Regions from separate parts of the Pseudazoarcus sp. NS36 genome, predicted to be linked through region 2. Evidence: predicted binding sites of a transcription regulator. Region 2 holds the regulator's gene; each other region holds the start of a gene.
The links. The regulator sigma-54, encoded in region 2, starts transcription at its own class of promoters, with help from an activator protein. The targets are predictions, from matches to a motif close to TGGCACGCTTNCTGCTNA.

Region 1 (3,261 bases), on a different contig from region 2:
TCGATACCAGCGTAGCGCTCGGTTTGGAGCGCGATGTTGAAGCCCTGCTCGAGACCATTCTTGGGACCGTCATCGAAAACTCGCGTGCCGAAGGCGGGGCGATCTATCGGGTGCAGGAAGATTCGCGCGTCGTGCGGGTGCGTCTGCGCGGTGACGCGCACATCGACGCAGCATTGCCTGGTGAGATCGAGGCCGGTTCGGGCGGTCTGGTTGCCGATGCGCTGGAGCGACGCATCACACGCATGCAGTCCGAAGGCGACAGCCTGCGCGTGGCAGTGCCGCTGATTACGCGTGAGGGCGCGCTGGTCGGCGCCGTTGTGGTGTGGCTGCCGGCTCGGGTCGGTCGTGACGGGCCGCGACGCGATTCGCGCGTGGGCTTCATCGAGGCGCTGTCGGCGACCGCGGCGGTGGCCATCGAGACACGTGAACTGATCGACGCGCAGAAGCACCTGCTCGAATCCTTCATCCAACTCATTGCGGCCGCCATCGACGCCAAAAGCCCTTATACCGGCGGACATTGCCAGCGCGTGCCGGAGCTCGCCAAGATGCTGGCCGAAGCGGCACATGCCAGCGAGGCCGACCTCTGGCGTGATTTCCGCATGAGCGACAGTGATCGCGAGGCCTTGCACATCGGCGCCTGGCTGCACGACTGCGGCAAGATCACCACGCCCGAATACGTGGTCGACAAGGCCACCAAACTCGAAGGCATCCACGACCGCATTCACGAGATCCGCATGCGCTTCGAGCTGCTCAAGCGCGACGCCCGCATTGCGGCGCTGGAAGCGCGGCTGGCCGGTGAAGACGCGCAAGCTGTGGCCGCGCAGCTTGAACACACGCTGGAAGAGCTCGATGCAGAGTTTGCCTTTGTCGCCGATTGCAACCTCGGCGGAGAAACCATGGGTGACGCCGATATCGAACGGCTGCGCCGCATCGGCGCCCGCACCTGGACGCGCACGCTGGATGACCGTCGTGGCATCTCGCGCGACGAGAGCTTGTTGCGCGCGCCGTATCCTCATGTGCCCGTGCCGGCCGAGGAGCCGCTGCTGGCCGACCAGCCCTGGCACCGTATCGGGCGGCCTGACGGTGAGTGCTTCGGGGCGGACAACCCCTGGGGCTTCTCGATGGACGTGCCGCACTACAAGTACGACCGGGGCGAACTTCACAACCTCACAATCCGCCGCGGCACGCTGACACCCGAAGACCGCTACATCATCAATCACCACATGATCCAGACCATCATGATGCTCACGCGCCTGCCGTTCCCGCAGCATCTGGCCGGAGTGCCGGAGATTGCGGCAGGCCATCACGAGCGCATGGACGGCCGCGGTTATCCGCGACGCCTGAAACGCGAAGACATGAGCGTGCTGGCGCGCACCATGGCGGTGGCCGACGTGTTCGAGGCGCTCACCGCGGCCGACCGGCCGTACAAGGCGCCCAAGACCCTGTCGGAGTCGGTGGTCATCATGGCGCGCATGGTGGCCGGGCAGCACCTCGACCCCGATCTGTTCCGGCTCTTTCTCGATTCCGGTATCTACCTCCGCTACGCCGAACGCTTTCTCGACGCCGCTCAGATTGACGAGGTGGATGTCGAGGCCATGCTCGCCATCGCAGCTGGTCCGGCGGACACTCTCGAAAACTGATCACGCGACGCACTGCAATGGTGCGTCGCGCTCCCTGCGATGCTCGCTGTATGGTCGCTATCCCCCGCAATTGGGCCTCTGGCGGCCTCCAGCGTGGTGGCATGTGGCTTGCTAATCCTCCTTGAGCTTGCCCGTGGTGTTGCACCCGTGGCAATGCCTTGCAATCCGCCCCGGCCGGCAGCCGGGACTGCGTGCTGAGGACGCGATGACGCAAAACGAGTCGCTGGATATCTTGTGGATGTTGGTGTGTGCCGCTCTGGTGTTCGTGATGCAGGGCGGCTTCCTGTGCCTCGAATCCGGACTGACGCGCGCCAAGAACGCCATCAACGTGGCGGTCAAGAACATCGCCGACTTTGCGGTGGCGTCGATCCTGTTCTGGCTGTTCGGCTTCGGGCTGATGTTCGGCGACAGCGTCAGCGGCTTGTTCGGAACGGGCCATTTCGCGATGAACGGCGAGGCCGGTACCTCGACCTGGATGATGGCCTTCGTGCTGTTCCAGATGATGTTCTGCGCCACGGCTGCCACCATCGTGTCCGGTGCGGTGGCCGAGCGCATGCACTTTCCGGCCTACATCGTGGTGTCCGCGGTGGTGGCCGGGCTGATCTACCCGGTGTTCGGCCACTGGGCCTGGGGCGGGGTGATTGGCGATGGAGGGGCCGGTTGGCTGGCCTCGATGGGCTTTGTCGATTTTGCCGGTTCTACGGTGGTGCATAGCACCGGCGGCTGGGTGGCACTGGCTGCGGTGATGATTCTCGGCCCGCGCGAAGGGCGTTTCGTGCCGGGCGAGCCGGCGCGCGTGATTCCGGCCGGCAACCTGCCGGTGGCCATGCTCGGCGGACTGCTGCTGTTCTTCGGCTGGTTCGGTTTCAACGGTGGCAGCACGCTGGCCTTCACCGACGCCGTGCCGTCCATCCTGGCGCATACCGCGCTGGCGGCCGCGGCCGGCATTCTTGCGGGCATCCTGATCGGCTGGAAGCTGCACGGCTACTGCGAGGTGATGTACGCGCTCAACGGTGCACTCGCCGGTCTGGTGTCGATCACCGCCTGCGCGCACGTTGTGAGCGGTCTGGAAGCCATCGTGATCGGCGCCATCGGCAGCGTCATCATGGTCATTGCCAACGAATGGTTGCTGGCGCGGCGTATCGACGACGCCGTGAGCGCCATTCCCGCCCACCTGGCCGCCGGCGCGTGGGGCACGCTGTGCGTGGCCTTGTTCGGCGATCTGTCCTTGATCGGCACCGGCCTGTCTCGTTTTGATCAACTGGGCGTGCAGGCGCTGGGCGTGCTCGCCTGCGGTCTGTGGTCTTTCGGCATTGCCTGGTTGGTGCTGCGCGCCCTGGGACGCTTTCGCCCGCTGCGGGTCAGCCCCGAGGACGAGCGCCTGGGCCTCAACGTGTCCGAGCACGGTGCCCGTACCGAACTCGTGCAGTTGATGGAAACCATGGAAGAGCACAGCCAGACCGGCCGGCTGACCAGCCGCGTGCCGGTCGAGCCCTTCACCGAGGTCGGCCAGATTGCCTCGGCCTACAACCGCGTGATCGGCGCGCTTGAAGAGGCCACCGAACAGACGCGCGCGGTGATCCGCGATGTGCGCGACGGCATCATCACCTTCACCCGCGAA
Region 2 (3,261 bases):
CCTTGATACGTCCGTGCGGAATCGCGATGCCCTGGCCGAGGCCGGTGGAACCGAGGCGTTCGCGCGCAAACAGGCTGTCGAACACGTCGCTGCGGCCAATGCCCTGGTTGTTCTCGAACAACAGGCCGGCCTGTTCGAATACGCGCTTCTTGCTGCTCGCTTCGAGGTCGATGACGACGTTTTCGGTGGGGAGAAGTTCGGCGATCAGACTCATTTCAGGACTTGCCGCGGGTCGCCGCACAGGATGCGGAGCGCGCGGATGGGCTGGGTTGCGGGGAGTGCGCCGGGCACCGGATGAAGGGCGCGATTATAAACACTCCCCGCGGTAAGTACAGGAACTATTGTGCGCTGCAGCGAGGGATTATTCCTCTTCGGCAGCGGCCTGATGCTTGAGTGCATCGTGGCCGTGATCCTGCACTTTCTGCTTGTGCTTGATGACCTGACGGTCGAGTTTGTCGGCCATGGCATCGATGGCGGCGTACAGGTCGGCGTCCTCGGCTTCGACGAAAAGGTCTTTGCCGCGGACGTGCAGCGTGACCTCGGCCTTCTGTACCAGCTTCTCGACGGAGAGGATGACGTTGATGCTGGTGACGTTGTCGAAGTGCCGGATGACGCGATCGATCTTGCCCGTGACGTGGTCGCGGATGGCCGGGGTGACTTCAACGTGATGTCCGGTGATGTTCAGATTCATGATCGCTCCTCGCGTCGTGAGTGGGGTCAGATCGACTTTCGTTGACTGACGGGTGGAATGTTCAGCGATTCGCGGTACTTGGCGATCGTACGGCGGGCAACGACGATGCCCTGTTGCCCGAGCAGATCCGTGATGCGCGAATCGGAGAGGGGTTTCTTCTTGTCCTCGGCCTCGACCAGCTGGCGGATCAGGGCGCGTATCGCGGTCGACGATGCAGCTCCGCCGGTATCCGTGGAAACATGGCTGCCGAAGAAGTATTTCAGTTCGAACACGCCGCGTGGCGTGGACATGTACTTCTGCGTGGTCACCCGCGAGATGGTCGACTCGTGCAGTTCGAGCTCGTCCGCGATCTCTCGCAGGGTCAGCGGCCGCATTGCCACGTCTCCATATTCAAAGAACTGGCGCTGCTGGTCAACGATTGCCTGCGATACGCGCAGGATGGTGTCGAAGCGCTGCTGCACGTTCTTGATCAGCCAGCGCGCTTCCTGCAGCTGTCCCGCCAGTGCGCCGGCCGATCCGCGGTTTTGTTGCAGGATGCTGGCGTAGAGCTGATTTACGCGCAGTTTCGGCATGGCTTCGCCGTTGAGACTGGCGACCCATCGGTTGCGCAGCTTGCGCACCACCACGTCGGGCACGATGTAGCCGGTGTCGTCGGCGCCGTACTGCAGGCCGGGATGCGGGTTGAGGCTGCAGATCAGTGCCTGCGCCTCGCGCAGTGCGTCCTCGCTGCAGCCGGTGGCGCGGCGGATGCGCACGAAGTTGCGCTCGGCCAGCAATTCGAGGTGTTCGCGCACGATGATCAGGGCAAGGTCGCGCGTTGCGCTGGCCGGCAGCGCGCGCAGTTGAAGCGCCAGACATTCGGACGGCGTGCGCGCCGCGATGCCGGCCGGCTCCAGGCTCTGCACCTGATTCAAGGCAATCTGCAGGTCGTCGAGTTCGATCTCGAAGTCTTCGGGGATGACTTCGATGAGCTCTTCCAGCGACTGGTGCAGGTAACCGTCGTCGTCCAGCGCCTCGATGATGAAGCGTGCCAGCAGGCGGTCGCGGTCACTCATCGGCGACAGGCTGATCTGGCTGTTGAGGTGGTCGCGCAGGCTGATCGAGGCGGCCTGGATGTCCTGGTAGTCGCGGTCGTCCTCGTCGTCACGGCTGCGCGAGCCGCCGCTGCCCCAGTCGCCCGAGGCTTCGGCGAAATCCATCGGCGAGCTGTCGGTTTCGGGGGCGTCTCGCTCGGCCGCTTCCTGCGGGGTGTCGGCGCTGGTCGTGGTTTCGCCGGAGACTTCGCCGCGCGGCGGAGGCGGTGGCGTCTCGTCGCCGTCTTCGCGTTCGAGCAGCGGATTGTCGGCGAGGAAGCGTTCGATCTCCTGATTCAGCTCGATCGTCGACAGTTGCAGCAGCTTGATTGACTGCTGCAACTGCGGTGTCAGCGTGAGGGACTGAGAGAGCTTGAGCTGGAGGGATTGCTTCATCTTGCTGCCGGCAGCATTTACAGCCGGAAATGCTCCCCGAGATAGACCTGACGCACGCGCTCGTCGTCGATGATCTCTTCGGGCTTGCCGCCCGCGAGCACCGTGCCGTCGCTGAGGATGTAGGCGTGGTCGCAGATGCCCAGCGTCTCGCGCACGTTGTGGTCGGTGATCAGCACGCCGATGCCGCGTTCCTTGAGGTAACGGATGATTTTCTGGATGTCGAGCACGGCAATTGGGTCGACGCCGGCAAAGGGTTCGTCGAGCAGGATCAGCCGCGGACTGGTGGCCAAGGCGCGGGCAATCTCGCAGCGTCGGCGCTCGCCGCCCGACAGCGAGACGGCCATGTTGTCGGCCAGGTGGGAGATGCCGAGCTCTTCGAGCAGCTCGCCCAGCCGAAGGTCGATTGCGGCGCGCTCCAGCCCCTGCAACTCGAGCACGGCCCGTACGTTGTCGGCCACGCTGAGGCGGCGGAACACGCTCATTTCCTGCGGCAGGTAAGACATGCCCATGCGCGCGCGGGTGTGGATCGGGTCGTGTGTCAGGTCGTTGCCGTCGAGCCGGATGCTGCCGGCATCACAGCTCACCAGGCCGACGATCATGTAGAAGCAGGTGGTCTTGCCGGCGCCGTTCGGGCCCAGCAGGCCGACGACTTCGCCAGCCCCGACTTCCAGGCTGACATCGCGCACGACTTCGCGCGATTTGTAGCTTTTGCGCAGCCCCGACACTTCAAGAAGACTCATTCGGAACCTCTTTGAGCAACCTTGTGATTACTTCACTGGAAAATCCGCGGCTCTGCAGGAACCGCGCCTGACGCGCCCATTCCCTGCGGTCTGCGGCGACGCTGCCGAACTTCGCAACCCATACTGCGCGAGCGCGCTCCATGTCGCCGTCCAGCTCGCCGTGGGTCAGAGCTTCGGCCACCGTATCGGCGTCCACACCCCGCCGTGCCAGTTCCATCTTGAGCCGTGCCGTGCCGAAACGCCCGGCTTTGCTCCGCACCCACATTTCGGCGAAGCGCTGGTCTGACTGCAGGCCCAGTTCGGCCATGCGATCAAGCGTGGCGTGTACTTCCTCGGGGGTGCCGAGCGCGGCCAGCTTGCG
Region 3 (3,261 bases), on a different contig from region 2:
GTGGCTCGGCACCAGCGGCACCGACCGGCAGTACGCGCAATACGACATCGTCTTCCAGGAAGCCGTCACCGGCCTGTCGCGCGGCAGCACGGTGGAGTTCAACGGCATCCGCGTCGGCGACGTCGCCAGTCTGCGACTCGACCCCGACGACCCGCGCCGCGTGCTGGCGCGTGTGCGCGTCGAGCGCGATGCGCCGGTGCGCAGCGACACGCGCGCGCTGCTGGTGCCGGCCGGCATCACCGGCCTGTCGTTCATCCGCTTCAGCAGCGGCGACGATCCGACCAGCACGCTGCTGCTGCCGGAAGACGACAACATCCCCGTGATCGTTGCCCAACCCTCACCGATGAGCCGCCTGATGGCCGACGGCGAAGACGTCATGACCAACGTCAACCAGGTGCTGATCCGCGTCACCGAACTGTTCTCCCAGGAGAACGTGGAGCGACTCGACGCCACGCTGCACAATCTGCAGGAGTTCACCAGTGTGCTGGCCGAACGCCGCGACGATCTGTCCGCCGCCATCGACGCCACCAGCAGCCTGCTGCAGACCACCGACCAGCTCGTCGACGTGGAGCTGCGCGGGGCACTGGCCGACGCACGCAAGTCAGTGGCTGCTCTCGAACGCACCATGGGCAGCATTGAAGCCGTGGTGTCCGACAACCGCGGCAACCTCGACACCGGCCTGCGTGGTCTGGCCGATGTCGGCCCTGCCATGTCGGAGCTGCGCGGCACCATGGCCTCGCTGCGCGCCATCACGCGCGAACTCGAAGAGAACCCACGCGACTATCTGATCGGGCGCCAGCCCTCCCGGGAGTTCAAACCATGAGAAAGCCCCTGATCCTCTCGGCGCTGCTGTGCGCCACCCTGCTGTCGGCCTGCTCGATCCTGCCGGAGAGCCGCCCGGTGGACATCTACCGCCTGCCCACATCGCTCCTTGCGCCCGACGCCTCCGCGCCGCCCCAACGCAAACCCATCGGCGCAGTGCGCGTGCTGCGCCCGGCCACCGGCAACCAGTTGTCGGGACGACGCATCGTCGTCGTGCCCGATGACCTGCGCGTCAGCGTCTATGCCGACGCGGCCTGGGCGGACACCGTGCCGGCAATGGTGCGCGAGCGTCTGGCCGATGCGCTGCGCGCGGCAGGCCGTTTCGACACCGTCAGCACCGATGAACACAGCCTGCGCGCGGAGTTCGAGATCGACACCGATCTGCGCGCCTTCCACAGCGAGTACCGCAGCGGCGCGCCGGATGCGGTGGTGCGCATCGACGCCCACCTGGTGCACGCCGGCTCGCGCCGGGTGGTGGCCAGCCGCAGTTTCGAGTCCCGCGTACGGGCCAGCGAAGCGCCATTACCCGCAGTGGTGAATGCACTGGGCCAGGCCGCCGATGAGGTCACCAGGGCGCTTGCCGCCTGGGCGGCCGACACGGCCGGCACCGTGGAACCGCGCCGCCACTGAATCCCGAACCGCGCTGGTGCATGAGCGCCCCATCACGCACCAGCGCAGTGCATGCACGCAAGGCATGCCACTTCCGCCCCCCTCATTCCCGCGTCAAGCTGACCTTCCCGGATTGGCACAGCGTTTGCTTTCCTGAGTGACAGGAAGGTCCGTCACGCATCGCTGCCAACGGACTTCATCGAATCACGAGTCACTCCAGGCGGGCCGACCAAAGACGGCCGACCCCGCCGATCCGCCAAGGCGGATCGCGGATCAGCGCCGATCCCTGACGACATCGACCCATTTTTCCGGCACAGGCCGGATGGATTGTTGCGAGAGGGAATCATGCGCAAACAGAAACTGGTAATGGTCGGCAACGGCATGGCCGGGGTGAAGACCCTGGAAGAACTGCTCAAGTACGCGCCCGACCAATACGAAATCACCGTCTTCGGCGCCGAACCGCACGGCAATTACAACCGCATCCTGCTCTCGCCGGTACTCGCCGGCGAGATGGGCCTGCCTGACATCATGCTCAACGACCTGGCCTGGTATGCCGACAACGGCATCACCCTGCACACGGGTCGCAAGATCGTCGAGATCGACCGCGTGCGCCGCATCGTGCGCGCCGACGACGGCACCGAGGCCCACTACGACCGCCTGCTACTGGCCACCGGCTCCAAGCCCTTCATCCTGCCGGTGCCGGGCTCGACCCTGCCGGGCGTGATCGCCTACCGCGACATCGCCGACACCGAGACCATGATCAGCGCCGCCCGCAGCCACCGCCACGCCGCCGTCATCGGCGCCGGCCTGCTCGGCCTGGAAGCGGCCAACGGCCTCGCGCTGCGCGGCATGGACGTGACCGTGGTGCACCTGGCCGACTGGATCATGGAGCGCCAGCTCGACAAGCCGGCGGCCGACCTGCTGCAGGCCTCGCTCGAAGCCAAAGGCCTGAAGTTCGAACTCGGCGCGCAGACCGCATCGCTCGAAGCCGGCCCGGACGGCCGGGTGGAATCGCTCAGGCTCAAGAGCGACGTCAGCGTGCCGGCCGATCTGGTGGTGATGGCCGCCGGCATCCGCCCCAACACCGAACTGGCCGAATCGGCACACCTGTACTGCAACCGCGGCATCGTGGTCGGCGACACCATGCAGACCGTCACCGACCCGCGCATCTACGCCATCGGCGAATGCGTCAGCCACCGCGGCACCAGCTACGGTCTGGTCGCGCCGCTGTTCGAACAGGCCAAGGTCTGTGCCAACCACCTGGCCGGCTTCGGCATCGGCCGCTACGAGGGCTCGGTGACCTCCACCAAGCTCAAGGTCACCGGCGTCGATGTGTTCTCAGCCGGCGACTTCACCGGTGGCGAGGGCTTTGACGAGATCGTGCTGCACGACCGCGCAGGCGGCGTGTACAAGAAGATCGTGCTCAAGGACGACAAGCTCGCCGGCGCCGTGATGGTCGGCGACACCGCCGACGGCGCCTGGTACTTCCAGCTGCTGCGCGAGGGCAAGAACATTGCCGAGATGCGTGACCACCTGATGTTCGGCCAGAGCTTCTCGCAGTCGCATCTGGGCGACGCCGGCCACCAGGGTCAGAACCTGGCCGCCAGCATGGCCGACACCGCCGAGGTGTGTGGCTGCAACGGCGTGTGCAAGGGCACCATCGTCAAGGCCATCAAGGAAAAAGGCCTGTTCACGCTCGACGAGGTCAGGAAACACACCAAGGCTTCGAGCTCCTGCGGATCCTGCACGGGGCTGGTCGAGCAGCTGCTGGCCTCGACCGTGGGCGGCGCCTTCCAGGTCACCGACAAGCACTCCAAGCCGATCTGTGCC

Region 1: a site for sigma-54 is predicted at 1,738-1,755, ahead of amt (ammonium transporter). Genes of this name have one in related genera too.
Region 3: a site for sigma-54 is predicted at 1,566-1,583, ahead of nirB (nitrite reductase large subunit NirB). Genes of this name have one in related genera too.

What each region holds. Positions count from the first base shown of each region.
Region 1 is NZ_BAAKJA010000006.1:70,463-73,723, forward strand. Features, by position in the region: gene AC6H0R_RS10595 (HD domain-containing phosphohydrolase) at 1-1,640, shown strand, start outside; gene amt (ammonium transporter) at 1,846-3,261, shown strand, end outside.
Region 2 is NZ_BAAKJA010000009.1:71,532-74,792, reverse strand. Features, by position in the region: gene ptsN (PTS IIA-like nitrogen regulatory protein PtsN) at 1-214, opposite strand, end outside; gene hpf (ribosome hibernation-promoting factor, HPF/YfiA family) at 362-691, opposite strand; gene AC6H0R_RS14290 (RNA polymerase factor sigma-54) at 718-2,160, opposite strand; gene lptB (LPS export ABC transporter ATP-binding protein) at 2,178-2,900, opposite strand; gene AC6H0R_RS14280 (regulatory protein RecX) at 2,887-3,261, opposite strand, start outside.
Region 3 is NZ_BAAKJA010000001.1:584,251-587,511, forward strand. Features, by position in the region: gene AC6H0R_RS02765 (MlaD family protein) at 1-823, shown strand, start outside; gene AC6H0R_RS02770 (ABC-type transport auxiliary lipoprotein family protein) at 820-1,452, shown strand; gene nirB (nitrite reductase large subunit NirB) at 1,777-3,261, shown strand, end outside.